Regions from separate parts of the uncultured Gordonia sp. genome, predicted to be linked through region 2. Evidence: predicted binding sites of a transcription regulator. Region 2 holds the regulator's gene; the other holds the start of a gene.

Region 1 (14,286 bases), on a different contig from region 2:
CCGGGTGTAGGCGTACTGGGTGTCGGTATCGACATTCATCTTGACGACGCCGTAGCTGAGGGATTCCTCGATCTCGCTCTTGAGCGAGCCCGATCCGCCGTGGAAGACGAAGTCGAACGGCTTGGAACCTTCGGCGAGACCGAGCTTCTTGGTGGCAACCTCCTGGCCGGTGTTGAGCACGTCGGGACGCAGTTTGACGTTGCCGGGCTTGTACACGCCGTGCACGTTGCCGAAGGTGGCGGCCAGCAGGTAGCGGCCCTTCTCGCCGACGCCGAGCGCATCGACGGTCTTCTCGAAGTCCTCGGGGGTGGTGAACAGTTTGTCGTCGATGGCGGCCTCGACACCATCCTCCTCGCCACCGACGACGCCGATCTCGATCTCCAGGATGATCTTGGCGGCGGCCGACAGGCTCAGCAGTTCCTGGGCGATGAGCAGGTTCTCGTCGATCGGTACCGCGCTGCCGTCCCACATGTGCGACTGGAACAGCGGGTTCTTACCGGCGTCGACACGTTCCTGGGAGATCGCCAGCAGCGGCCGGACGTAGGTGTCGAGCTTGTCCTTGGGGCAGTGGTCGGTGTGCAGGCCGATGGTGACGCCGTACTTGGCGGCGACGACGTGCGCGAACTCGGCCAGGGCCACCGCGCCGGTCACCATGTCCTTGACGCCGAGGCCGGAACCGAACTCGGCGCCACCGGTGGAGAACTGGATGATGCCGTCGCTGCCGGCGTCGGCGAAGCCCTTGATGGCGGCGTTGATCGTGGACGAGGAGGTGCAGTTGATCGCGGGGAACGCGTAGCCTCCCTCCTTGGCCTTGGTGAGCATCTCGGCGTATTGCTCGGGAGTGGCGATGGGCATTTTTCTGTCCTCCAACCGTGTAGGTGGTTCAGGTTTCCCGCGGACGGCGCAGGCGTGCGACGATCATCGCTCTGCTTGGGGCGCCGGGGACCGGCCTGTCGAGTGGGTTCACTACCCACTCAGTATGGCAAGCGGTGCGCGTTCGTGTGCGTGCACGCCTGCACACCGGGGTGTCCGTTTGATCCGCGTCTCACCCTGAGCGACTTCTCAGGCACTACCGGTAGGCTCGAGCCCCGTGATCGACACCGTTCTCGCCCAGACCACCACCACGGTTGCCCTGCCCGGCATCCTCGACCCGATCAATGTGCTCAGCTGGTTCGGCGCATGGGCCTTCTGGGGTCTGCTGCTGGTCGTCCTGATCGAGTCGGGTGTGCTGTTCCCGGTGCTGCCGGGCGACTCGCTGCTGTTCGTGGCCGGTATGGTCGTCGCCGCCGGCGGCAAGGACGACATCGACAAGTTCGCCTCGCTGTGGCAGTTGCTGCTGTTCATCCCGATCGCCGCGATCATCGGCGGCCAGATCGGCTACTGGATCGGCCGGTACGTCGGGACGGAGATGTTCAAACCCGACGCCCGCTTCCTCAAGGAGCGCTACATCACCGAGGCGCACGAGTTCTTCGAGAAGTACGGCCCGATCACCATCTTCCTGGGACGTTTCGTGCCGATCGTGCGCACGCTCGCCCCGATCGTCGCCGGTGCCGCCAAGATGAAGTTCGCCGTCTTCACCTTCTACAACGTGCTCGGCGCCATCGTGTGGGGTGCGGGGATCACACTGCTCGGCTACTGGCTGGGCCGGTTCGAGATCGTCCAGAAACTCATCGAGCCGATCTTCATTCTCATCGTCGTGCTGTCGGTGGCGCCGATGGCGATCGAGTGGTACCGCCGCAAGCGTGCCGCCAAGAACAACCCGGAGACCGCGGCACAGGACGCCCCGGCCGCCGAGGACACCGTCTGAGCGTCGGCTACCAGGCCTGATTCAGGTCCGCGTGCTGCCGGATCCACGCGTGCATCGCGATCCCGGCGGCCACCCCGGCGTTGATGCTGCGCGTCGACCCGAACTGGGCGATCGACACCGTCAGGTCCGCGTGCCGCTGCGCGATGTCGCTCACGCCGGGTCCCTCCTGACCGAACAGCAGCACGCACTCGCGCGGCAGGTCCGCGGTCTCCAGCGGTACCGATCCGGGCGTGTTGTCGACGGCCACCACTGCCAGCCCCTGCTCCCCCGCCCACACCATCAGCTCGTCGACGGTCTCGTGGTGCATCAGATGCTGGTAGCGGTCGGTGACCATCGCCCCGCGCCTGTTCCAGCGCCGCCGCCCGACGATGTGCACCGCGGCGGCCGCGAAGGCGTTCGCGGTGCGCACCACGGTCCCGATGTTGGCGTCGTGCGCGAAATTCTCGATGGCCACGTGAAACGGATGCCGCCGGGCGTCGATATCGGCGACGATCGCCTCCCGCGTCCAGTACCGGTACGCGTCGACGACATTGCGGGTGTCACCGGCCGTGAGCAGCTCAGGATCATAGCGCGCCCCCTCCGGCCACGCCCCCTCCCACGGCCCGACCCCGACAGGCTCCCCCGCCTGCCACTCAGTCGGCCCGCCCACAGATTCCCCCGTCACAAGCAACCAAACATCTAGACCCCCAAGACCGAAACAACCAAGAAGCAACCAAACATCTTGATCCCTGAGGCCGAAACAACGAAGAAGCGAGGGTCACGAAGGGTCCGGTGACGATCCACGCCTGACGCGCCCACCCCCGACGGCCCCAACGGACCCGGATCAGCCAAGACCGAGGTCACTGAGCCCGAGCAGCGACCGGTACGGCACACCGAGCTCCCCGATCACCGCGTCGGCGCCGGTGGCCCGGTCGACGACGGTCGCCACGCCCACCACTATCGCCCCCACCTCGCGGGCCGCACGCACCGCTTCGGACGGCGACGCACCGGTGGTGGAGGTGTCCTCGACGATCAGTACCCGGCGGCCGTCGATGTCGGGGCCTTCGATGCGCCGCTGCATGCCGTGCGCCTTCGCGGCCTTACGCACGACGAACGCGTCGATGGGGCGGCCGTCCGCGTGCATGATCGACGTCGCGACCGGGTCTGCGCCCAGGGTCAGGCCACCGACGGCGTCGTAGTCCCAGTCATCGGTGAGCTGCCGCATAAGCGACCCGATCAGCGGTGACGCCTCGTGGTGCAGAGTCGCCCGGCGCAGATCGACGTAATAGTCGGCTTCCTTGCCGGACGACAGGGTCACCCGGCCGTGGACGACGGCCAGTTCGGTGACGAGCCGGGCCAGCCGTTCACGTTTGGCTGCATCGAGACTCATCGCGGGAGCTACTCACTTTCCTGGCGGCGCCGACCGGGCCGGTTGATGGGGATGGGCCGGGCGGGGACGGGTGGGGCCACCGCGTCATCGACAGGATCGACACCGACTGTGTCCCTAGCGCCGGTGTCCCTACCGCTTGTGTCCCTACCGCCTGTGTCACCGGCCCGAATCGGCTGTGGCCGTGGTCCCGACCGCGCACCGGTCGACGTCACGGGCACGGCGATTGGTGCGGATGTGTTGGACGCCAGTCCCGGCCGGACGGGTGGCGGGCGACGATGTGCCTGCTGCCCGGCAACTGGTATGCCTGGGCTGGTGGTCGGGCGCCCGGGATGCCGGTCGCCTCCCCGGCCCGCATCGTGACGACCCGCCTCGTGCCTACCGGCTCCGTGCCTGCCTTCAGCGGGTGCGGCGACGGCGGATCTGGACGACTCGGACCTGGATGCCTCTGCCCGGGCCCGCCGCTCACTGTCGCGTAGCATCTCTGTCTTCTTGTCGGCCAGTTCGGGCCGGGACGGGCCATGCGGATCGCGCGGGTCGGGCGTGTCCTGTGGGCCCTGCAGCGGCGGCAGCACCCGTAGCAGGTCAGCAAATCGCCGCACCACCTCCAGCGCTGTGTCGAGTTCCTCGCCGTCGTCGGTGAGCGGCAGCGAACCGAGCGCCCAGTGGCCCTCGTTCCACAGCACCTCGACGTAGGTGGGGGCGGTGTTGGCCAGTACCACCATGCGCCGGTCGCAGACTCTGCGGGCCACGTCGAGGTTGTTGGAGAACATCACGCGCTGCCCCATCGCGCCGAGCAACTCCACGTCATCTTCAGCGGGGGCCAGCACGTCCTCGTGTCGCAGGTCGACGACCACGCGGGACGGGAACGACCTACGCACCGCGATGACGGTGGCCGTCTCCTGAAGGTCGAACACCACCGCTTCGGCGCCGTCGTACTCGCCGTAGGCCACAGCGGCCACCTCGACGTGCTCGGGGACGTTCATCCCGGCCCTGACGAACACCTTGCGGAGTTTGCTGTCGGACTCGCGGAACTTGAATCCGTGCTGCTCACCCCAGGCGGCACGCTGATGATGGGACACGACCGATCGCCGCCGGTCGAGGTACAGCAGAACCGCCGCACCTGCCAGCGCCAGAACGCCGAGCACTAGATAGATGATGGTCATCGGGCCCCACATTACTATCGGGCGCCCGCGGACGTACCGATTGCCACCACCGCCCGACCCAAACCCCACCGATAGCCCCCGGCGCGACAATAGTTGCGATGCTTGCCGCCATCGGTGGGGTTTAGGTCAATGCCGGTGAGAAGATGGCCGCGTGAGCCCCGAAGTTCCCTGCCCAGACCCGCTGACCGACCCAGACCGGCTGACAGACCCAGACCGGCTGACAGACCCAGACCGGCTGACAGACACCGAGCGGCTGATCTGCGACGACATCGACACCGGCCTGATCGAAGGGCTCACGTGCGCACTGGTGCAGGCGCCGAGCGAGAATCCGGGTGGCTCGGAGGCTGCGGCCACCGGAGTGCTCATCGAGGCCGCGACCGGCCTGGGCCTGATCGCCGAGACCGACGAGGTGGCGCCGGGTCGGCCCAACGTGACCGTCACCTGGCTGCCACCCGCCGCCACCGGACCCGGCCTGATGTTCCTCGGCCATTCCGATGTGGTGCCGGCCGGCCCGAATTGGACGGGCGACCCGTACCGGGTGCGGCGCGCCGTCGACGACGCCGGCCGCACCCTGCTCGTCGGCCGCGGCACCACCGATATGAAGGGCGGCCTGGCCGCGGTGCTCGCCGCGATGGACGTGCTGCGCCGCCACGACGTACCCCTGACCGGCCCGGTCCGGCTGGTATGCACCGTCGATGAGGAGGAACACGGCCTCGGCGTCCGCCGATTCGTCACTCGTCCCCCCGACCACACGTTCCTCGGCTGTGTGGTGGCCGAACCCACCGACCTGACCATCGTGCGCGGCTGCCGCGGGGCGTCGTACATCGACATCGAGGTCACCGGCCGCGCCGCGCACAGCGGCAGACCCGCCGACGGCCGCAGCGCGATCAACGCCGCGGCCCGGATCATCGGGTTGCTTTCCGACGACCAGGATCGACTGGCCGCCGACCCCGACGACCTGCTCGGCTTCGGCACCTGGAATGTGGGCACTGTCCACGGCGGACAGGGCATCTCAGTGGTCGCACCGATGTGTTCGCTCGGCGTCGACCGCAGGCTCATGCCGGGCGAGTCCGCGGAGCAGATCGCCGAGGAGGTACGCCGGCGCATCACAGAGACCGGCATCGACTGCGACGGCATCGACGTCGCAGTCACAGTCACGATGGAGATGCCCGGCTTCGTCACAGATGCGAACCATCCCCTGATCGACACGGCTCGTTCGGCGATCACCGCGCAGGACCGGGCGCCCAGCGTGGGCGGCTGGACGGCCGCCTGCGATGGCGGTTTCATCTCCCGAGACCTCGGCATCCCGGCCGTCGTCCTCGGCCCCGGCAACATCAACACCCAGGCCCATCAGCCCGACGAATCGGTGGTCGTCGACGACCTGCTCATCGCCGCCAGGGTGTACACCCTCATGGCCCTGCGCATGCTGGGCTGACGCGGGCTCAGCCGATCATCGCGCGGATGTCGTCGGCGCTGATCGTGGTGCCGAACAGTTCGCCGTCGTCCACCACCGCGTCGAACAGGGCGCGTTTGCGGTCCTGCAGCGCCACCACCCGTTCCTCGATGGTGCCCGCCGACACCAGCCGGTACACGTTGACGGGGCGCGTCTGGCCGATCCGGTGGGCGCGGTCGACGGCCTGCGCCTCGGCGGCCGGGTTCCACCACGGATCGCATACGAAGCAGTAGTCGGCCTCGGTGAGGTTGAGCCCGAATCCGCCGGCCTTGAGGCTGATCAGGAACACCTTGGTCTCCCCCGAAGTGAACCGCCGCACGGCGTCGGCACGTTCGGCGGCATTCATCGACCCGTCGAGGTAGCTGTAGGCGATACCCACCTTGTCCAGGTGCGCGGTGAGGATATGCAGGAAGCGGGTGAACTGACTGAACACGAGCGCGTTGTGGCCTTCGGCGACCAGTTCGGGCAACTGTTCGGTGAGATAGTCGACCTTCGATGAGGAGACCCCGTGGTGCGATTCGTCGACGAGCGCGGCGTGCAGGCTGAGCTGACGCAGCAGGCTGAGCGAACGGAACACCTGAAAGCGGTTCTTCTCCCAGTCACCGAGCAGCCCGAGCACTTTCTGCCGTTCGCGGGCCAGCCGGGTGTCGTAGATCTTGCGGTGCCGCGACGAGAGATCGAGCACCAGCGCCTGTTCCTGCTTGGGCGGCAGATCAATGGCGACCTGATCCTTTGTGCGCCGCAACATGACCGGCTTGATCCGCCGGCGCAGCACCCCCAGTCGCTCGGGCGTCGAATGCGATTCGATGGGTTTGCGGAAGTAGTCGGTGAACGCCACCGGCGACGGGAACAGTCCGGGCGCGGTAACACTCAGCAGCGACCACAATTCCATCAGATTGTTCTCCATCGGGGTGCCGGTGATGGCGAGTTTGAATCCCGAATCGAGCCGCCGCGCGCACTGATGAGTTTTCCCGGTGTGATTCTTGATGAACTGCGCCTCGTCGAAAATCACTCCGCTCCAGGAGTATTCGTTGATCTCGTCGAACAGTAGGCGCAGTAGTGTGTATGAGGTGACCACCACATTGGTACCGGTCGCCTGCTGATCGAAGCTCTTCCCGGTCTTTGCCCGGGTGGCCGTCACGGTGGCCACTTCCAATTCAGGTGCGAACTTTCGGCATTCGGCGGCCCAGTTGGCGACGACGGAGGTCGGTGCGATCACCAGGAAACTCGTGTGCGGATCCTCGGCCACCGCGCGGCTGATGAGCGCGAGCGCCTGCACAGTCTTGCCCAGGCCCATGTCGTCGGCCAGGATACCGCCGAGTTCGTTGTCCCACAGGAAGTTCAGCCAGTCATATCCCGACCGCTGATAGTCGCGCAGGTCGGCACGCAGTTCGTTCGGCGGATCGAGCCGATGGGGCGGAACGGCCGATGCCAGCGCCGACATCCGCTCCTGCCAGCGCGCCAGTTGTTCGTCGACCACCCCGAGTGCGAGCAGTTCCTCCCAGAAGGTCGCGTTGAGCGTTCCGGAGTGCACCTTGCCCGATTCGATCTCGCCGAGTGCCCGCGCCTCGGCCAGCAGGTCGGCCAGCTTGCGCAGTTCCGGGGTGTCGAGGGAGAAATACACACCGTCGGCGAGCAACATATGCGTTGCACCGGAGACAATTTCGCGGATGACATCGGCAACGGGCACCGCCGTGGTCCCCACCGTGACGGTGATCCCGAGACTGAACCAGTCGTTGCCGAATTCGCCGTCCTCCGAGGAGAATTCAATGCTGGGAGCAGCACCGGCGGGCCGGTAGTCCATGTCGAGCCGGTTGTCGACGATCACATCGGGATGTTCGTCGAGTTCGGGAAGCGCCTCCACCACGAGAACAGCCGTCTCGACACCGGAAAGTTCCATCGGTACAAGGAGACTCACGATGCTCGACGCCGCGATGAGCGCCTCGGCCGATTGACCGCTGAGCAGCAGGTCCAGCTCGTCCAGCACAGCGACCGAGGATTCACGATACAACCGGCGCTGCCAGTATTCCCTCGCATGCACCGCCCACGCCCGGCACATCCAGGCCGTCGCCGACAACTCCGGCCGCAACGACTCCCACAGCGCGGCCTCGGCCGCCTTGTCGCGATAGGCGACGGTCACCGCCTCCGCCGGATCGAAGACGTGCCGCGTGTCGTTTACCTGGTATCCGATGCTCCACGACAGCCGCGCACCACCACCGGTTCCCGGCGACAGCGTCAGCACCGCGAACGGACCCTCGATGCGGGGTGGGGCGAACAGTTGCTCGTCGTGCACGTGCACACTGCGCGCCCGCGACAGCCGCGGCAGCACCTCGGCCGAAAATTCAGGCAGATCGTCGGCCGGGATGAGCACGTCCTCCCCCGTGCGGGCGGCGTCGAGCTCAGCCGTACTGGGCACCGGGTCGAAGGCCGCGAGGAGCAGCGTGCCGTCGCGAACGGTCCACAGCCCATGCGTCTTACGTGCCGGACCGAGCAGTCCGCGCACCTCCCCGGCAGGCAGCGGGTCGGCGTCACCGATCTCGAACACCGTGGTCAGCTGCGCCCCCGTCGCGTGCGCCCGCAGCGTGTAGCTGAGCCGGGTGGTGGTCACCCGCACGGACGTGGCACGCAGCGCGGGATCGGCGATCAGTGTCACCCCAGCCCGCTGCGCCGCCTCCAGCAACGTCCAGAACGTGACAGGTGCCTGGGACAGACCGACCCGCTCGGCGCCATAGGAGTACGAGTTGCCGGTGAGCGCTCTGTGCAATGCGGTGACGGCGATCTCCTGGGCGGGTGGAAAGTCCCAGCCCCGCGAATCAAGCACGTTCGCCCACGAGGCTCCCGTCTTGATCCACTTGCCACGTTTGCCCATGGTCATCGGATACAGCATCAGCATCGGGTCCGAGCTGCCGGCCAACTGCGCGAAGTAGCCGTTCGGTGTTTCCACGCCGAAGCACAGCGCGAGCGGACGAACCTGCGACGATGTGTCCGCGACCCCGGGTTCGGTCTCCGCCAGCACTCCCGAGAACATCGTCCGCCAGGACACCGTGGGCGGGGGGCGCGTCGCGCCGCCGCGGGCCGCCACCAGTAGCAACGCCACCCCGTGTTTGCAGAACATCCCCACCGGGCACGTACACCTGGCGTTCGCGATCGTGCGGGACGACGGGACACCGTTGAACGTCACGGTGACCTGGTAGATCTCCCGCCCCGAACCCCGGCACGTGCCGGTCAGTTCGCCGCGCTGGTTCCAGCCGTACTCCAGGACCATGCCGGTGTTGGAGTATCGGGTGCCCTTGTTCATGGCACCACCGCCGAACCGCCGCAGCAGTTCGGCAGGCGCGATACGCAGCAGGTCCCCGGTCACCCGGCCAGACTACGTGCCCACTACGACATCAGTGACGGTCAGGCGGGGCTCGCAAGACTGATCGACAGGCCGATCGTGCCACCCTTGCCACGTCGCAGGGTGCTGCCGAGCACGGTGATCCGCCCGGCGACCCCGTACTTCGCGATGATAAGTCCGCGCGCCCGTTCGGTGCCGGCGGCGTCGAGAATCTCGGCCCGTCCGGACACAGGTTCGCCCGTGAGGACCTTGCCCCGGGCGTCGCACGCCTGCACGATCACCTCGGGATTGCGCCGGATTCGCTTGACCTTCCACGACTCGGTGCGCGTCCACATCACCAATCGATCCCCGTCGAGCGCCGCCCACAGCGGCGTCGACACGGGTGTCCCGTCCTTCCGAAACGTCGTCAGCGCAACATACTTCGCGGTCCCGGCCTCACCGAATCCAGACATCCCCCCACCCTACGCGCCCAAGACCGACCTACTTCCCAGCAATCCGCCACCTTGACCCCTGAGACCGAAGCGACGAACGAACCAATCACCTCCTTGATCCCTGAGGCCGAAGCGACGAAGGAGCGAGGGTCACGAAGGGTCCGGCGACCATTCGACACCTGACGCGACCACCCCGGAGGCGACGGCAGTGCCCGCAGGAATTACCTCGCGGGCACCGCCGGCTATCAGCAGTCCGTAGATCGGCCGGTTACCCCAGGACCAGCCCCTCCCCGTCGGCGGACACATTGACGGGCACCACATCCCCGTCGCGCACCGTCCCGGCCAGCAACAACTTGGCGAGTTGGTCGCCGATCGCCTGCTGCACCAACCGACGCAGCGGCCGGGCGCCATACAGCGGGTCGAATCCGCGGTCGGCCAGCCACTTCTTGGCGTTCGCCGACACCTCCAGCCGCAGCCTGCGCTGGGCCAGACGCTTGCCGAGCTGCCCGAGTTGGATGTCGACGATGGACACCAGCTCTTCGGCGCTCAGTGCGTCGAAGATGACGACGTCGTCGAGGCGGTTGACAAATTCGGGTTTGAACGCCGAACGCACCGCGGCCATCACGAAGTCCTTGTCGCCACCCGACCCGAGGTTGGACGTCAGGATGAGGATGGTGTTGCGGAAGTCGACGGTGCGGCCCTGCCCGTCGGTGAGCCGGCCTTCGTCGAGCACCTGCAGCAGCACGTCGAACACGTCCGGGTGCGCCTTCTCCACCTCGTCGAACAGGACGACGGTATAGGGGCGACGACGGACGGCCTCGGTGAGCTGACCACCCGACTCGTACCCGACATACCCCGGAGGTGCACCGACGAGCCGTGCAACGCTGTGCTTTTCGCCGTACTCACTCATGTCGATACGCACCATGGCACGCTCGTCGTCGAACAGGAACTCCGCCAGCGCCTTCGCCAGTTCGGTCTTGCCGACACCGGTGGGCCCGAGGAACAGGAACGACCCGAGCGGCCGGTTCGGGTCGGCCACACCGGCACGGGCCCGGCGGACGGCATCGGATACCGCGGTGACAGCATCCTTCTGCCCGATGACCCGTTGTCCCAGTTCATCTTCCATGCGGAGCAGCTTGGCGCTCTCACCTTCGAGCATGCGACCGGCGGGCACACCGGTCCACGACGAGACGACCTCGGCGACGTCGTCAGGGCCGACCTCCTCCTGCAGCATCACGTCCTGCCCCGGTGCGGCACCGGTCTTCTCGACGGCGGCGTCGAGTTGCTTCTCCAGGCCGGGGATCTTGCCGTACCGCAGTTCGGCGGCCTTACCCAGGTCACCGTCGCGTTCGGCCCGATCAGCCTGTCCACGAAGACGATCGAGCTCCTCACGCAGATCACGCACCGAGTCGATGGCGGTCTTCTCACCCTGCCAGCGGGCTGACAGCTCGTTCAGCTTCTCCTTCTGGTCGGCCAGTTCTTGCCGCAGCTTTTCCAGCCGTTCCTTGGATGCCGCATCGGTTTCCTTTTGCAGCGCAAGCTCTTCGACCTCCAGGCGGCGGACGATCCGCTCCACCTCGTCGATTTCGACGGGGCGCGAGTCGATTTCCATCCGCAGCCGGGAGGCGGCCTCGTCGACGAGGTCGATGGCCTTGTCGGGCAGGAACCGCGAGGTGATGTACCGGTCGGAAAGTGTTGCGGCGGCAACCAATGCGGAGTCGGTGATGCGCACGCCGTGGTGCACCTCGTACTTCTCCTTGAGGCCGCGCAGGATACCGATGGCGTCCTCGACGGACGGCTCACCGACGTACACCTGCTGGAAGCGCCGTTCGAGGGCGGCGTCCTTCTCGATGTACTTGCGGTATTCCTCGAGCGTCGTCGCACCGACGAGGCGCAGTTCCCCGCGCGCGAGCATCGGCTTGATCATGTTGCCCGCGTCCATCGCCGAATCGCCGGTGGCACCGGCGCCGACGATGGTGTGCAGCTCATCGATGAACGTGATGACCTGTCCGGCGGAGCCTTTGATCTCGTCGAGGACCGCCTTGAGGCGTTCCTCGAATTCACCACGGTACTTGGCACCGGCGACCATCGAACCGAGGTCGAGGGAGATGACGGTCTTGCCGCGCAACGACTCCGGCACGTCGCCGGCAACAATGCGCTGGGCGAGCCCTTCGACGATGGCGGTCTTGCCGACTCCGGGCTCGCCGATGAGCACGGGGTTGTTCTTGGTACGCCGACTCAACACCTGCACGACGCGGCGGATCTCGGAGTCTCGGCCGATGACCGGGTCGAGCTTGCCTTCGCGGGCGGCGGCGGTGAGATCGGTGGAGTACTTCTCCAGCGCCTGATACGTCGATTCGGGGTCTGCGGAGGTCACCCGTGCCGTACCCCGTACGGACACGAACGCCTCGCGCAGCGCCTGCGGGGTCGCACCCTGGTTGTGCAGGAGTTTCGCGACGTCGGAGTCCCCGGTCGCCAGGCCGACGACGAGGTGTTCGGTGGAGACGTACTCGTCGTTGAGTTCGCCGGCGAGCTGTTGCGCGGCGCTGACAGCCGCGATCGACTCGCGGGAAAGTTGTGGGGTCGCGCTGGCACTGGCGACGGTGGGCGCGCGGTCGACGATCGCCTGGGCCAGTGTCCGAACCGTCGACGGGTCCACTCCGACAGCCTTGAGCAGCGGCGCGGCGATACCGTCGGACTGATCGAGCAGTGCCACCAGGATGTGAGCGGGACGCACGTCCGAGTTGCCGGCAGCGGTCGCGGCCTGCACGGCGGCGCTCAGCGCCTGCTGCGTCTTGGTCGTGGGGGTGAAGCTGTCCACTTCGCTTCTGCCTTTCTCTTTAGTCCAACAGACTCAAGTATGAGCCTACAGAGTCGACAACACCAACAGACTTGAGCGTATTCCACTCAACTCATGATTCGGCACTTAACCTTCAACGAACCGTCTGCTCATTGAAGTTTGACCTATAAACTTCAATGATCCGCCTGACGATTCACAGAAAGGTCACAACCTTCAACGATGGCCGAACTCATCCACCGGCACTGGCAACCCGCTGACCAGTCAGGCCTGGTCGCGGCAGACCGTCGTGGTGGCCGATACTCGGCGTACGTCCCCGACATGCTGTGCGGACGCCCACTGGCCCTCGATGGCGCCCTCGGAGCATCAGCTGCCGCCGCCGAACGGGCAATCCGGGGCCTCTCCGTGCTCCCCGGCTCACGTGGCCTGGCGGCGATCTCCCGGCTCCTCACCCGTTCGGAGGCCATCTCCAGTTCGATGATCGAAGGCATCGCACCGTCGCCGCAGCAGGTGGCGCTCGCCGAACTGGGCCTGACCGAGAAGGTCCGGGGTCTCAGCGACAAGGCGAAACTGGTCGCAAACAACATCGCCGTCCTGCGCACAGCGTCCGGTGAACTCGTGAGCTCACCAACCATCACGATCACCGACATCGAGGCGCTGCACGATGGTCTGCTGCCGGACGACCGGCATCGAGGAATCCGCACGGTCCAGAACTGGATCGGAGGTTCGAATTGGAATCCACTGAGCGCGCAGTTTGTTCCGCCACCACCGGAGATGGTCCCCACCCTGGTCGATGATCTCGTCCGGTACATGAACGGCGCCTCGCACGGGCCACTCATCCAGGCGGGCCTGGCTCACGCGCAGTTCGAGACGATCCACCCGTTCACCGATGGGAACGGACGAGTCGGCAGGGCCCTGATTCACACGGTCCTGGCGCGTGGCGGGCTATCGCCCGACGCCGTCCTGCCCGTCAGCCTCGTGCTGGCAACGCTGAGTGACCGATACGTCGAAGGCCTGAACAGCTACCGATACATTGGACCCGCAGACCGAGCCGAGGCGGGTAACGGACAAACGGCGTGGCTGACGTTTTTCGTCGAAGCGGCATCCATCACCATCGACCAGGCCGCACAGCTCGCGGCCGATGTCTCGGCACTGGAAACCGCATGGCATCACAAGGTCCACCAGAACAGAGCTGAGCGCGGACTGCGGACGACTCTGCGCGCCAACTCGGCAGCGCAACGCATGTTGTCGCTCCTCCCGGAAGCACCCGTGCTCACTGCACGCTCAGCCGAACGACTGATCGACGCCTCCTTCAACACCGCCCGCAACGCACTCGAAGAACTCGCGGACGCAGGAGTACTCACTCGCAAGGTCATCGAACGCGGAACCACCGGCTACCTGGCCCACGACATCCTCGATCTCGTCGGCATCACCGAACGCCGTCTCGCGAGCACCCAGTTCGACACCCGCACCTCACCACCGTCCCGACCGGCTCCCGCGCGACCACCGACACGGGAATAGGCAAGCCGCCATCAGAGTGTGTGGGCGCCATGGGCCTTTGTGCAGCGGGCGGGTCCCAGACCGCTGGTTCAGGTGGATCGGTCGATGGGGAACTGCCTGAGCGTCACAGGTAATCGTGCACAGTGATGGGTGGGGCTCGCGGCGTGACCGGCAGCCCCTGACTTGTCTGAATCAGGACTCAACAAGCGCTCGATCCTACGGACGACCAGAACTCCACCCAACCAAGGCCCGGACTACCCGGACTGGAGTTTTCGGCCCCGCGCACTGACGTGCTATAGTGGCTGAGTCCGAGTGAACGGACATAGAACTTAAACAAGGGTAGTAACCCTCAAGGGGCGCGGCTTCGGTCGCGCCCCTTCTTTTTTCCACGACTCAGGGGGATAGTCGTTGAGCAGCCCAGGTACTGAT
Region 2 (11,630 bases):
ATTTCAAACGGCGCAGCGCAGAGGAGAAGCAGGGGTCGGTGGCCTACGGCAAGCGGGTGCTGGCCGAGAAGCTGCTGCCGATCCTCGACGACCTCGACCGGGCACGTGCCCACGGCGACCTCGCCGACGGCCCGCTCAAGGCCGTCGCCGACAAGCTGGGCGCGGTGCTCACCGCCGAGGAACTGGTGCCGTTCGGCGAGCCCGGTGACCCGTTCGATCCGGAACTGCACGAGGCGGTGCAGAATGACGGCGACGGCACCGATCCGGTGCTCGGCGCCGTGTACCGCTGCGGATATCGGTTCGGCGACAAGGTGATCCGTACCGCGATGGTGACCGTCACCGACGCTCCGGCGGTTTCCGACGGCGAGTAGCTCGGCTGCGCGGCGCACACGACAGCTACACCACATGCAGGGTGTGCCCGGTGACGGCAGTGCACGTCACCGGGCACACTGCAATAGAACTTCACGACAAATCACAGGTCAGCGGCGCCGCGCCGGTACCGCGACCGCACGTATCAAGGAGGTGACGTCCGATGGCTCCACAACGCGAATGGCTCGAACGAGACTTCTACAAGGACCTCGGCGTTGCTTCTGACGCTTCGTCTGAGGAAATCCAGAAGGCTTACCGCAAGCTCGCCGCAGAGCTGCACCCTGACCGCAATCCGGGTAACGCGGAGGCCGAAGAGCGATTCAAGAGGGTGTCTGAAGCAAAGAGCGTTCTATCGGATCCCGAGAAGAAGAAAGAGTACGACGAGACCCGCGCGATGTTCGCCGGCGGGAGGTTCCGCGGCGGCGGCAACGGTTTCCCCGGCGGTTTCCCGGGCGGCGGTGGCACCACCTACACGACCAGCACGGGCGCCGATTTCAACATCGGCGACCTGTTCGGCGGCGGCGGAGGTGGTGGTGGCGGCGAATCCGGTGGTTTCGGTGACATCTTCGAAGGCCTGTTCAACCGAGGCGGCCGGGCGCAGTCGACCTCGCGGCCGCGACGCGGCAAAGACCTCGAAACCGAGACGACGCTGCCCTTCCGCGACGCCGCGGTCGGTACCACGGTACCGCTGCGGGTGACCAGTCCGTCGCCGTGCACGTCGTGCCACGGCAGCGGCGCCAAAGCCGGCACCAGCCCGAAGGTATGTGCATCGTGCAATGGTTCGGGCTATGTCAGCCGCAACCAGGGCGCGTTCGGTTTCAGCGAACCCTGCCAGGATTGCCAGGGCACCGGATCCCGGATCGACGACCCGTGCACGGACTGCGCCGGCAGCGGTGTCACCGTCCGCGCCCGCACCATCAACGTCCGTATCCCCCCGGGGGTGGAGGACGGCCAGCGTATCCGCCTCGCCGGTCAGGGCGAGGCCGGTCGGCGCGGCGCACCGTCGGGCGACTTGTACGTGGTCGTGCACGTCAAGGCCGACAGGGTGTTCACGCGCACCGGCCAGGACCTCAAGCTCACCCTGCCGGTGAGCATCTCCGAACTGATACTGGGTGCGACGGTGTCGGTGCCCACTCTCGAGGGATCGGTCGGTGTCAAGATCCCGGCCGGTACCACCGACGGGCGCACGCTGCGGGTTCGCGGCAGGGGAGTGCCCAAGCGGGCCGGTGGCGCCGGGGACCTGCTGGTCACGGTCAAGGTCGCGGTGCCGCCGAAGCTCGACGACGCCGCACGTGAGGCCATGCAGGTCTACGCCCAGGCCGAACGTGCATGCGGATTCGACCCACGGGCCGACTGGGGACGGTGACCGGACCATGAACACCCCATCGAACCCTGAGCGCATGGGTAAGGACGGCGTACCCGGCGGCCGGGACGACACGACCGCGGTGTTCATGATCTCCGTGGCGGCCGAGCTGGCCGGCATGCACGCGCAGACGTTACGCACCTACGACCGGCTCGGACTGGTCACCCCGCACCGCACCAGCGGCGGTGGCCGCCGCTACTCCTCGCGGGACGTCGAACTGTTGCGGGAGATCCAGCGCCTGTCCCAGGAGGAGGGGGTCAATCTCGCGGGCATCAAACGGATCATCGACTTGAGCAATCAGGTCGACGCCCTGCGCGCGCGGGTCGGCGAGCTCACCGAGGAACTGGACCGGTCGCGGTCGCGTCGCGGTGGTGAACTGGTCCCGGTGCCGCGCACGAGCGCGCTGGTGGTGTGGCAACCACGGCGGCGCAGATCTGACGGACAGGGTCGATCAGAAGGACAGGGTCGATCCTCAGAAGGTCAGCAGCGGCCATCGGACGCGTGAGCGTAACAGTGTGACAACGAACTGGGAATGAACAGTCTGAGGTGCCCGTCGCAGGTGCTGCCGCTCCCCCTAGAGTAGGGGGAATGCCCGACCCGGTCGGGTGACGAGACTTGGACCGAGGGACACACAATGACGCATGCCGCTGACGACCCGGATTCGGAGGCGCCGACCGTACCCGTCGGTCGCCACGAAGCCGGCGGGAACGGCAGCGTGCTCGGCCTGACCATCACCGACGACGCGATCGTGTCGGTGGTCAGGGGACCGGCCGGTGACATCGTCGCCAGCAACATCGTCGACCTTGAGGACGGTACGTCGGAGGAAGCCGCGTTCGACGCGATCACCGAACTCATCGACTCGGTCCCGATGGCCGTCGACGCCATCGGGATCGCGGCGTCCCGTCAGTCCACCGGCGACTATCTGGCGCGGCAGTTCGCCCCGGGGGTGCTGGTGCCGGCGTGGGTGCCGAAGGTCCGGATGGTGGATTTCCCGGTCGCATTGGCCGAGGTCGCCAGAGTAGAACCGACCCGCGGCGGCGTGATCGCCGTCGTCGACCTCGACGCCGAAGGCGTTCCGTCGGCCGGCCGGTCCATCATCACCGTCGACGTGCAATCGGGTGCGATCGTCGGAACGGCAGAGTTCAACGACGGATCGCCGGCGCCCATCACCGAACCCGAAGGGGCCAACGCGGTGGCCGACGCGGTCACCACGATGCCCGGCGGGGCCTCCGTGGCGCAGGTGCTGTGCACCGGTACCGGCGCCGAGCTCCCGGGCGTGGCGCCCGCCTTCGAGTACGCGGTGGCCAGGCCGGTCTCGATCGCGACGGCCCCGACCCTGGCGGGAGCGACCGGGGCGGCCATATCCGCGCAGCGGCTGTCGGCGGAACCGGTCGGTACCACCGTCCGCACCCCCGTGGCCGCCGTCGTCGACAAGCCCGAGGCCCCGCGGCGACGGTGGTGGCCCGCGGCTGCGGCGATCGTCGGTGCACTTCTTCTCGGTGGCATCGTCGGTGCGCTGATCGGCGGTGGGTCAGAATCCGAGCCGGAGACGGTGTCGAACATCGCGGATGCGACGGCGACGGTCACCCGGACGACGACCAAGAAGATCACCCGGCCCCGGACGACCGTCACCACGACGGTCAGCGGGAACGCGGCCACCGTCACCGAGACGGTCAAGAGCAACGCGGCTCCCACCGGGGTCCGGACCGTGACGCGCACGGCCGCGGATACCAAGACCCGGACCGCGACCGTCACTGAGACCGTCCGCGACGTGGAGACAGTGACGATCACCGAGCCCCCGCAGATCAACATCCCGCCGGAGACCATCACGATCACCGACACGGTCACCGTGCAGGTTCCCGCGGGATAGTCGCCGGGGGCGGGACTCAGATCACGGGATCGTGCTGGATCCTGCGGGCCGGCACCCCGGTGATGATCAGCCGGGTGCGGGTGGACTCGATCATGTCTGCCGAACCTGCCACCAGAACCTGGTGGTCGCTCCAATCTTGGTACCCGACAACGACATTGGCCAGCGTTCCATAGCGGTGCTCGATACCGAGTGCCGTCGGGGTGACCGACGCGTCCAGCCACCACGGGTCCTCGGTGTGTTCGGACACCGCGGTGATCATCAGCCACGGGTTGGTAGCGCAGATGCGGCGCAGCACCGCGAGATCGTACAGCTCTCCCGGGTAGCGGGCCCCGTAGAAGACGTGTGTCGGTACCTGGTCGACCCGGCGCGCCATATCCAGCAGCAGTGCGCGCAGCGGGGCCAGACCCGTCCCGCCCGCCACCATGAGCACCGGACGTCCGGGTTCGATGTGCAGCGTGCCGTGCGCCTGGGCGAACGTCCACTGGTCGCCGACGGCGGTCTCTTTCACCACCGACGTACTGAACAGCCCGCCGGGCACCGCACGCACATGGAACTCGATCTCGCCGTGCTTGTTGGGCGGGATCGCGGGGGACAGATTGCGCCATGTCGTGGGCCATTGCGGGATCTGTACTTCGAGGTACTGCCCGGACTTGTACGCCGGCCGGTTCTGCGCCACCAACCGGACCACGGCCAGGTCCCGGGAGATCTGGAACTTCTCGACGACCTGCGCCGTCCACCGGGCCGGTCCCTCGGCCATCTGCGCGGCGCCGCGCATCACGCCGGTGGTCAGCAGCATCGCCTGTGACGCCGCCTGCTGGGTGTCGTCATCCCAGTCCGGCCCCATGATGGCGGCGAACTCGTCCATCAGCGCCTGGTACATGTGGTCGTACGCCTCGGGCGAGATGTCGTACTTACGGTGGTCTCGGCCGAGCTGGGCCAGGAACTCCACCAGTTCGTCCTGCCCGCCCGGTGCGGGGATCGCCTCTAGGACATGGTCGATGACGCCGGCGAACTTGCCGCGTGTCTCCGTCATCGACGGCCCGAACAGGTCGCGCAGGCCGGGTTCGATGCTGAACAGCCGCGCGTACACGTTGGTGGCAAAGCCCTGCTGGTCGTGATTGACCAGGTCGCGCAGGCGGTGCAGACCGTGCCGGGAATGGCTGACCACGGGGTATCGGTACCTCCTGTCTCCCGGCTCCGCCCCGGGTATGGATTCATCAGGCTGAAGTCAATATTCTAGTCGTTGATCCTGACCGGTTGTTTATGTGACGATGCGCATTGACGTTTCGGATGTCGTCGGCTCGTCGCATCGAGAGTACGGGCCGGTCATACGGACTAATCCTGATCGTCAGACTGATCGTGAGACGACGGGTATGCGACGCTCGGGGGGTGGACACGTTGGGTGGCGAACTGCCGGGGATCGTCGACGCGCATCTGCATCAGTGGAATCCGCGCCGGAAGCCGTCGTCGGACGTTGTCAGCCGGGGCCTGCACTACGTGACCGACCTGGGCAGACAGACCGTTCCCAGGGTGATCGGACGTCGTGAACCGGAGTTCCTGCTCAACCCGTCCGCGTTGCTGCGTGCCTACGAACCGCGCGACTACCTTGCCGACGGGGCGCGGGTGCTGCCGGTCACCGGAGCACGTATCGACACCGTGGTGTGCGTGGAGTCGCTGTCGCTGTCCGGCAGGGACACCTCGCCGATGGCCGAGACCGCCTATCTGACGTCATTGCCGTTCGGGGCGGGAGGCGCGCCGCACGTGGGTGCGATCGTCGTCGCCGCCGATCCTCGGGACGACGACCTCGGCCGGCAACTCGATGAGTGTGCGGCGGCATCGGATCTGCTGCGCGGGGTGCGCTGGTGCGCCGCCCGGCATCCGGATTCGGGGGTCCGGGACTTCGCCGCCGCCGAAAACATCCTGCCGTCGGCCGAGTTCCTGAACGGATTCGAGACGATCGCCGGGCGCAGGCTGGTGTTCGAGGTGATGTGCTACTCGCATCAGCTCTACGACGTGGTGATCCTGGCCCGCGAATTTCCCGACACCACCATCGTCGTCGACCACATGGGTATCCCCGTCGGCGCGTTCGGACCCGTCGGTGCCCGGACCGGTGCGACGGCCGCCAACCGCGCCGACATCTTGCGGTTGTGGCGCGAACGCATCACCACGCTGGCGACGTACCCGAATGTGGTGGTCAAGTTGTCGGGGCTGGCGCTGCCCGTCCTCGGCTACGGCAAGGCCCGCTGGGGCAATATCGGCGGTCGGGAGACCCTGGCCGAGATGGTGGGTCCGCTGGTGGAACATCTGGCGGCCAGGTTCGGACCCGAGCGGCTCCTGTTCGGCTCGAACTATCCGGTGGACAAGCCCAATGCCACACTCGAGGATCTGGTGGGTGCGCTCACAGACATCCTCGATGATCGTGGATCTTATTGGTTGAGAAGGATTTTCGCCGACAACGCACGGGCGGTCTATCGGCTCGGCGCCCCGGACGACCCGGCTCCCGGCGAGTAGGGCGTGGCTCCCGAGGGTGCGTCTCAGATACCGATCACCAAGGGAACCAGCCGAACCGGCGTGCGGGGCGCGGGCGTTCGGGGGGTGTCACGTCTCGCATCGTGCGGGCGATGATCGTCACGAACTCCTCGCAGGTCTCGTAGCGGTCGGCGGCGTCCTTGGCGAGGGCCTTGGTGAACACCGAATTGAGCGAACTCGGCAGCCAGGGGCGGCGCGAGGTGAGCGGCGGGATCGGGTCATGGATGTGTGCGTAGGTGATCGCGAATGCCGTCTGGCGCGGGAAAGGCGGTTTGCCGGTGAGCCATTCGACGAGGCTGCACGCCAATGCGTACTGGTCGGTGGCCGGGGAGAGTTTTTGCGCCTGAAGCAGTTCCGGAGCCGCATAGGCGATGGAACCGCGTACCCGGCCGTTGCGGGCCAGGGGCCTGGTGTCGTCGAGGAATTGGGCGATACCGAAATCGCTGAGGACGGCGTCGGCCTCGCCCAGGGTCGGCGAGGTCAGCAGGATGTTCGCGGGTTTGACGTCGCGGTGGATCACCTCGTTGCGGTGGGCGTGGTCGAGGGCCGCCGCGCTCTGGGACGCCACTCGCACTATCGTCGGCAGGTCCGGTTCGGTGTCCGGCCGGGGGATGAGGATGTCGGAGGCGGGGCCGCCCGCGTACTGCATCGCCAGCCACGGCGTTATGCGCCCATCGCCGGTCATCTCTCCATGGCTGTACATCCGCACGATGTTGCGGTGTCGCAGCAGTGAGGCGATCTCGAATTCGCGCTCGAATCGTGCGCGGGCCTGATGCTGACCGGCCTCACCGGCGTGCAGCACTTTGAGAGCCACCTCGTGCGGTTCCGCGGGCCGCGGGATGCGCGGCCGGGCGAGGTACACGTCGGCACTGCTGCCCGCGCCGACGAGCCGTTCGATGAGGTAGTCGCCGACCGCGGTGCCAGGCGCTGGAGTCTCACGGGTCGCTGCCACGTCGTCAGCGTAAGGGCAGGTGCGGGTTTGGGGCCGAATGGGTGCCCCCGGTACGGTCGCACTCCATAATGTGTGGCTATGCCGACAACTGATGTTGCCCCGCTCGCCGCGTTGCTGCCCGAGTCGATGGTGGTCACCGATCCCGATATCCTCGAAGGTTATCGGCAGGACCGCGCCCAGGACCCCGACGCCGGAACGCCGCTCGCGCTGGTGCGTCCGGTCACCACCGAGGACGTGCAGACGACGGTGCGCTGGTGCGCCGCCAACGGGGTGCAGATCGTCACCCGCGGCGCCGGAACCAGCCTGTCCGGCGGCGCGACCGCCGTCGACGGCGCGATCATGTTCTCCACCGAGAAGATGCGCGAGATCACGATCGACACCAGCACCCGCACCGCGGTCAGTCAGCCCGGAATGTTCAATTTCGAGGTCAAGGAGGCGGCCAAGGCGCACGGTCTCTGGTATCCGCCGGATCCGTCGTCGTTCGAGATCTGCACCATCGGCGGCAATGTCGCCACCAATGCGGGCGGACTGTGCTGTGTCAAGTACGGCGTCACCACCGACTACGTGCTCGGCCTGCAGGTGGTTCTCGCCGACGGCCGCGCGGTCCGGCTCGGCGGCAAACAGCTCAAGGATTCGGCGGGTCTGCCGCTGACCAAACTGTTCGTCGGCAGCGAGGGTCTGCTGGGGATCGTCACCGAGGTCACGCTGCGGCTCATCCCGGAGCAGGCGGCGGCCTCGACGGTGGTCGGGTCGTTCCCCTCGGTGCGCGAGGCCAGCGAGGCGGTGCTGGAGATCACCGGCAGGATCCGGCCGGCGATGCTGGAATTCATGGACAAGGTGTCGATCAACGCCGTCGAGGACATGCTGCACATGGACCTCGACCGGAACGCCGGCGCGTTGCTGGTGGCCCAGTCCGACGCGCCCGGACCGGCAGCTGCGGCCGAGGTGGCGTTCATCGAGGAGGTGTTCGGGCGGCACGGCGCGTCGGAGGTGTTCTCCACCACCGACCCCGCCGAGGGCGAGGCGTTCACGGTGGCGCGCCGGATGGCGATCCCCGCCGTCGAGCGCCTCGGGTCGCTGCTGCTCGAGGATGTGGGCGTACCCATCGCGATGCTGCCCGACCTCATCGAGAAGGTGGCGGCGATCGCCGACGACGAGCGGGTGATGATCTCGGTCATCGCGCACGCCGGCGACGGCAACACCCATCCACTGATCGTCTTCGACCCCGCCGATGCCGACGAAACCCGGCGCGCCAATTCGGCGTTCGGGCGCGTGATGGACGCGGCCATCGAACTCGGTGGCACCATCACCGGCGAGCACGGTGTCGGCAGGCTCAAGAAGGCGTGGCTGCCCGATCAGGTGGGTCCCGATGTCATGGCGATGACCGCCGCCATCAAGAAGGCACTCGACCCGGAAGGCCTGCTCAACCCCGGCGTCCTGCTCTGAGGCATCCCCATTCCGGTGTGAGTGCGTCATTTGTACGTAGGACAGCACCCTCCGGTCATCGAAACAGTACCTATCGTCATTTGTACCCACGCACGTGGCGGATAAGACAACGCGGAAGGCTATATCGATGTCAAAGAAGCTGGTTATCGCGGTTCTGGCATTCATGACAGGGCTTGGGTTGCTGACTGTCAGCGCAGCGCAAGCCCCGGCCCGTCCAGGGGACGGACCTGACCACGGGAACGGGTCCAATCGGCTCGTGATCAAGGTGTCCGCGTATATCACCCATGACATGGACGATCCGCGGGTCATCATCACCACCAAACGCGGGCGGTATGTCGCCACGGCTCGAGAGGTGTCCAGGCACCGTGTGGAGTCGTATTGGATGGAATTTCGGTACATAGCTCGGAATCTGCCGTCGGAGACCCCACTGAAAGTGGCCGTCTCGGTCCGGGGCAGTACCCAGCCGTTCTGGGGCAAGAACGACGTGTACTTCGGTCGATCCACGGGCGGCGGCACGGTCACCAAGTCCGTGTTCATCTACAACCAGCACTGACGCGCCAATTCTGACGACAAGCCAGAATCCTGCTGCCAAGTATGCGGCAGCAGGATTCCGGCTTGAATCGTCTTGCTCGGAGTCGGGGGCGATGGCGGCCGCCATCAAGACGGAGCTCGACCCGAATGGCCTGCTCAACCCCGGTGATCTGCTGTAGCCCGCGGGGCCGATGTATGCTGGCGGCTTGACCTGTCGGCGGGCGGCAGGGGGGTGAGGGCGTGTTCACCGTGCCCGCGTAGTCGTGTGAGCCCGCGTAGTTGTGTGAGGAGGACACCGTGACCGAGACGGAAACATCTGTCGACTCGGCCGCACGCACCTCCAGCGCGGGTTCGGGCCGGACGCTCTGGCATGTGCTGGGCCGGATGCCCCGGGGTTTCGCCGCGGTGATGCGGTATTTCGTCGCCCCCCGCTGGTGGGTGGAGATTCTGGTGCTCGGCGCCCTGTACGGGATCTATTCGATGATTCGCAACATGGCAGACGGCGATGTGGGCATCGCGTTCCGCAACGGTCGCGACATCCTGGCCTGGGAGGACGAGTTCGGGCTCGCGTTCGAACGCTGGCTCAACGAGTTCGTCAACGACACCCCGCCCGTCGCGGCGCTCAGCGCGCTCGAATACGCGTCGCTGCACTTCATCGTCACCCCGGGCGTACTGATCTGGCTGTTCGTGGCACATCGACACCGATACCGGCTGATGAGTTCGGTGCTGGTGCTGACCACGGGATTCGCGCTCGTCGGGTTCTACTCGATGCCCACCGCACCGCCGCGGATGCTCGCCGACGAACGGTTCGTCGACATCATGGCCAAGACCGGGTCGTGGGGCTGGTGGCCGGAGTCCGGCGCCCCGGGCTCGGATGCGGTGTCCAACCAGTTCGCCGCGATGCCGTCGCTGCACTGCGCCTGGGCCGCCTGGTGCGGCATAATGCTGGTGCACTTCGGACGTAGGCATTGGGTGCGGGTGCTCGGCTGCCTGTACCCGTTCACCACGTTCTTCGTGGTGATGGGCACTGGAAATCACTACCTCCTCGACGTCGTGGCCGGGCTGGCCACGCTCGCCGCGGGTGCGGCCGCCGCGTACGGGCTGCGCTATCTGTGGCGGCGATACCTGGATTCCCCGCTGAGCGGCATGAGCTGGCAGGAACTGTCCGGCGATGCGAAGCGAGCCACCCCGGAGTCGTGAGCACCCCCCTGCATCTGAGTCCCCGGTTCCGGCGGGCGTGGCTGCCGTTGGGGACGGCGGTGGTGGCGAGCATCGTGCTCCTTCTGGTCAGTCCGGCGCTGTCGGATCTGCAGGCGGCGCTAGCCCGTGAGGACGCCGCCCGGTCGGGTGTCGGGCTGGCCTACTGGTTCGGCTGGTACGGCGGCGTCTCGCCCGGCAGCTACTCGCTGATCGTCCCGAAGCTGTCGACGCTGATCGGTTCGCTCCCACTGCTGTGCGCGTCCACCATCGCCATCGCCGCGCTGGCGTACCCGTTGTCGCGACGCGCCGCGCACCCGACGATGCTGGCGTGGGCGATCGCCGCGACCGCGGTCCTCAACATGATGTCGGGACGTGTCGCGTTCGCGGTGGCCGCGGCGATCACGCTGGGCGGGGTGGTGCTGATCGCGCAGCGGATGCTGGTCGTCGGTGCGGCCGCCTTGGTGCTGGGTGGCTGCGCCAGCGCCCTGGCCCCGGCGTTCGTCGGGCTGGCAGTGGTGCCGTTCGTCGTCCGTTCGCTGCATGACGGTGGCCGGCTGGTGTGGCATCACACCGCCGCGATTCCCGACAAGGACCGGCCCGATGTCGCCAGGCCCGACCCGGCGTTGTGGGCGCTGCTGATCGGCGCGGCCGTGGGGGTGTTCGTTCCGTTCGCGCTGTTCGGCGCGCCGGGATCGCAGGTGTTCCCGGCGACGACGCTGTTCTGGTGTGTGCTGATCGGGATCGGCGCCTGGGTCGCTCTGCGACCTGGATCCGGGGATCCCGACGACGATCCGGGCCTCATCGGGAACGTCGTGCGCGAAACCGCCGTGTGGATCCCGCTGCTCGCGACGGCCATAGCGCTCGCGCTGTTCCTGATCCCGACGGGCGTCGGCTCCAACCTCAGCCGGTTCTTCTGTTTCGTCCTGCCGTGCCTGGTGCTGTTCTTCTCCCGCAGGCCGTGGCGGTTCCTGGCGCTCGCACTCGCCCCGGCTCTGGTCTACTCGGTGTTCGTGGCCGCCGCCGATCAGGTCGCCGCGGCCGACATCGACGACCCGGCGATCTCGTACGCACCGCTCGTCGAGCAGTTGGAGAAGATCCCGGGGATGGCCAACCACCGGGTCGAACTCGTCGACGCGGCCACCCACGCCGGATCGCACATGGTCGCCAAGACGGTGAAACTGGCACGCGGCTGGGAAAACCAGTCCGACGCCCGGTACAACCCGATCTTCTACGAGACCGATGCGCTCACCGCCGGCAGCTACCGGCTGTGGCTGTCGGACAACGCCGTCGCCTATGTGGCCGTGTCAGTTGCCCCGATGCGGCAGATGAAGGCCGAGGCCGAACTCGTCGAGTCGGGCTTGCCCTACCTG

Evidence for each region. The regulator HspR, encoded in region 2, represses chaperone genes until heat shock. The targets are predictions, from matches to a motif close to ANNTGAGTNNNNNNNACTCANNT.
Region 1: the regulator HspR is predicted to act here: its motif matches at 12,451-12,473, upstream of clpB (ATP-dependent chaperone ClpB).

The regions. Positions count from the first base shown of each region.
Region 1 is NZ_CALLZT010000199.1:2,172-16,457, forward strand. Features, by position in the region: gene fbaA (class II fructose-bisphosphate aldolase) at 1-855, opposite strand, end outside; gene Q0627_RS18870 (DedA family protein) at 1,091-1,807, shown strand; gene Q0627_RS18875 (TrmH family RNA methyltransferase) at 1,815-2,456, opposite strand; gene pyrE (orotate phosphoribosyltransferase) at 2,631-3,176, opposite strand; partial or broken gene Q0627_RS18885 (hypothetical protein) at 3,608-4,339, opposite strand; gene Q0627_RS18890 (M20 family metallopeptidase) at 4,575-5,774, shown strand; gene Q0627_RS18895 (DEAD/DEAH box helicase) at 5,782-9,153, opposite strand; gene Q0627_RS18900 (PPOX class F420-dependent oxidoreductase) at 9,192-9,581, opposite strand; gene clpB (ATP-dependent chaperone ClpB) at 9,829-12,381, opposite strand; gene Q0627_RS18910 (Fic family protein) at 12,580-13,878, shown strand.
Region 2 is NZ_CALLZT010000061.1:1,969-13,598, reverse strand. Features, by position in the region: gene grpE (nucleotide exchange factor GrpE) at 1-371, shown strand, start outside; gene dnaJ (molecular chaperone DnaJ) at 533-1,735, shown strand; gene Q0627_RS05330 (heat shock protein transcriptional repressor HspR) at 1,770-2,237, shown strand; gene Q0627_RS05325 (hypothetical protein) at 2,367-3,602, shown strand; gene Q0627_RS05320 (FAD-binding oxidoreductase) at 3,619-4,770, opposite strand; gene Q0627_RS05315 (amidohydrolase) at 4,992-6,113, shown strand; gene Q0627_RS05310 (serine/threonine-protein kinase) at 6,148-7,083, opposite strand; gene Q0627_RS05305 (FAD-binding oxidoreductase) at 7,162-8,529, shown strand; gene Q0627_RS05300 (hypothetical protein) at 8,786-9,082, shown strand; gene Q0627_RS05295 (phosphatase PAP2 family protein) at 9,358-10,260, shown strand; gene Q0627_RS05290 (hypothetical protein) at 10,257-11,630, shown strand, end outside.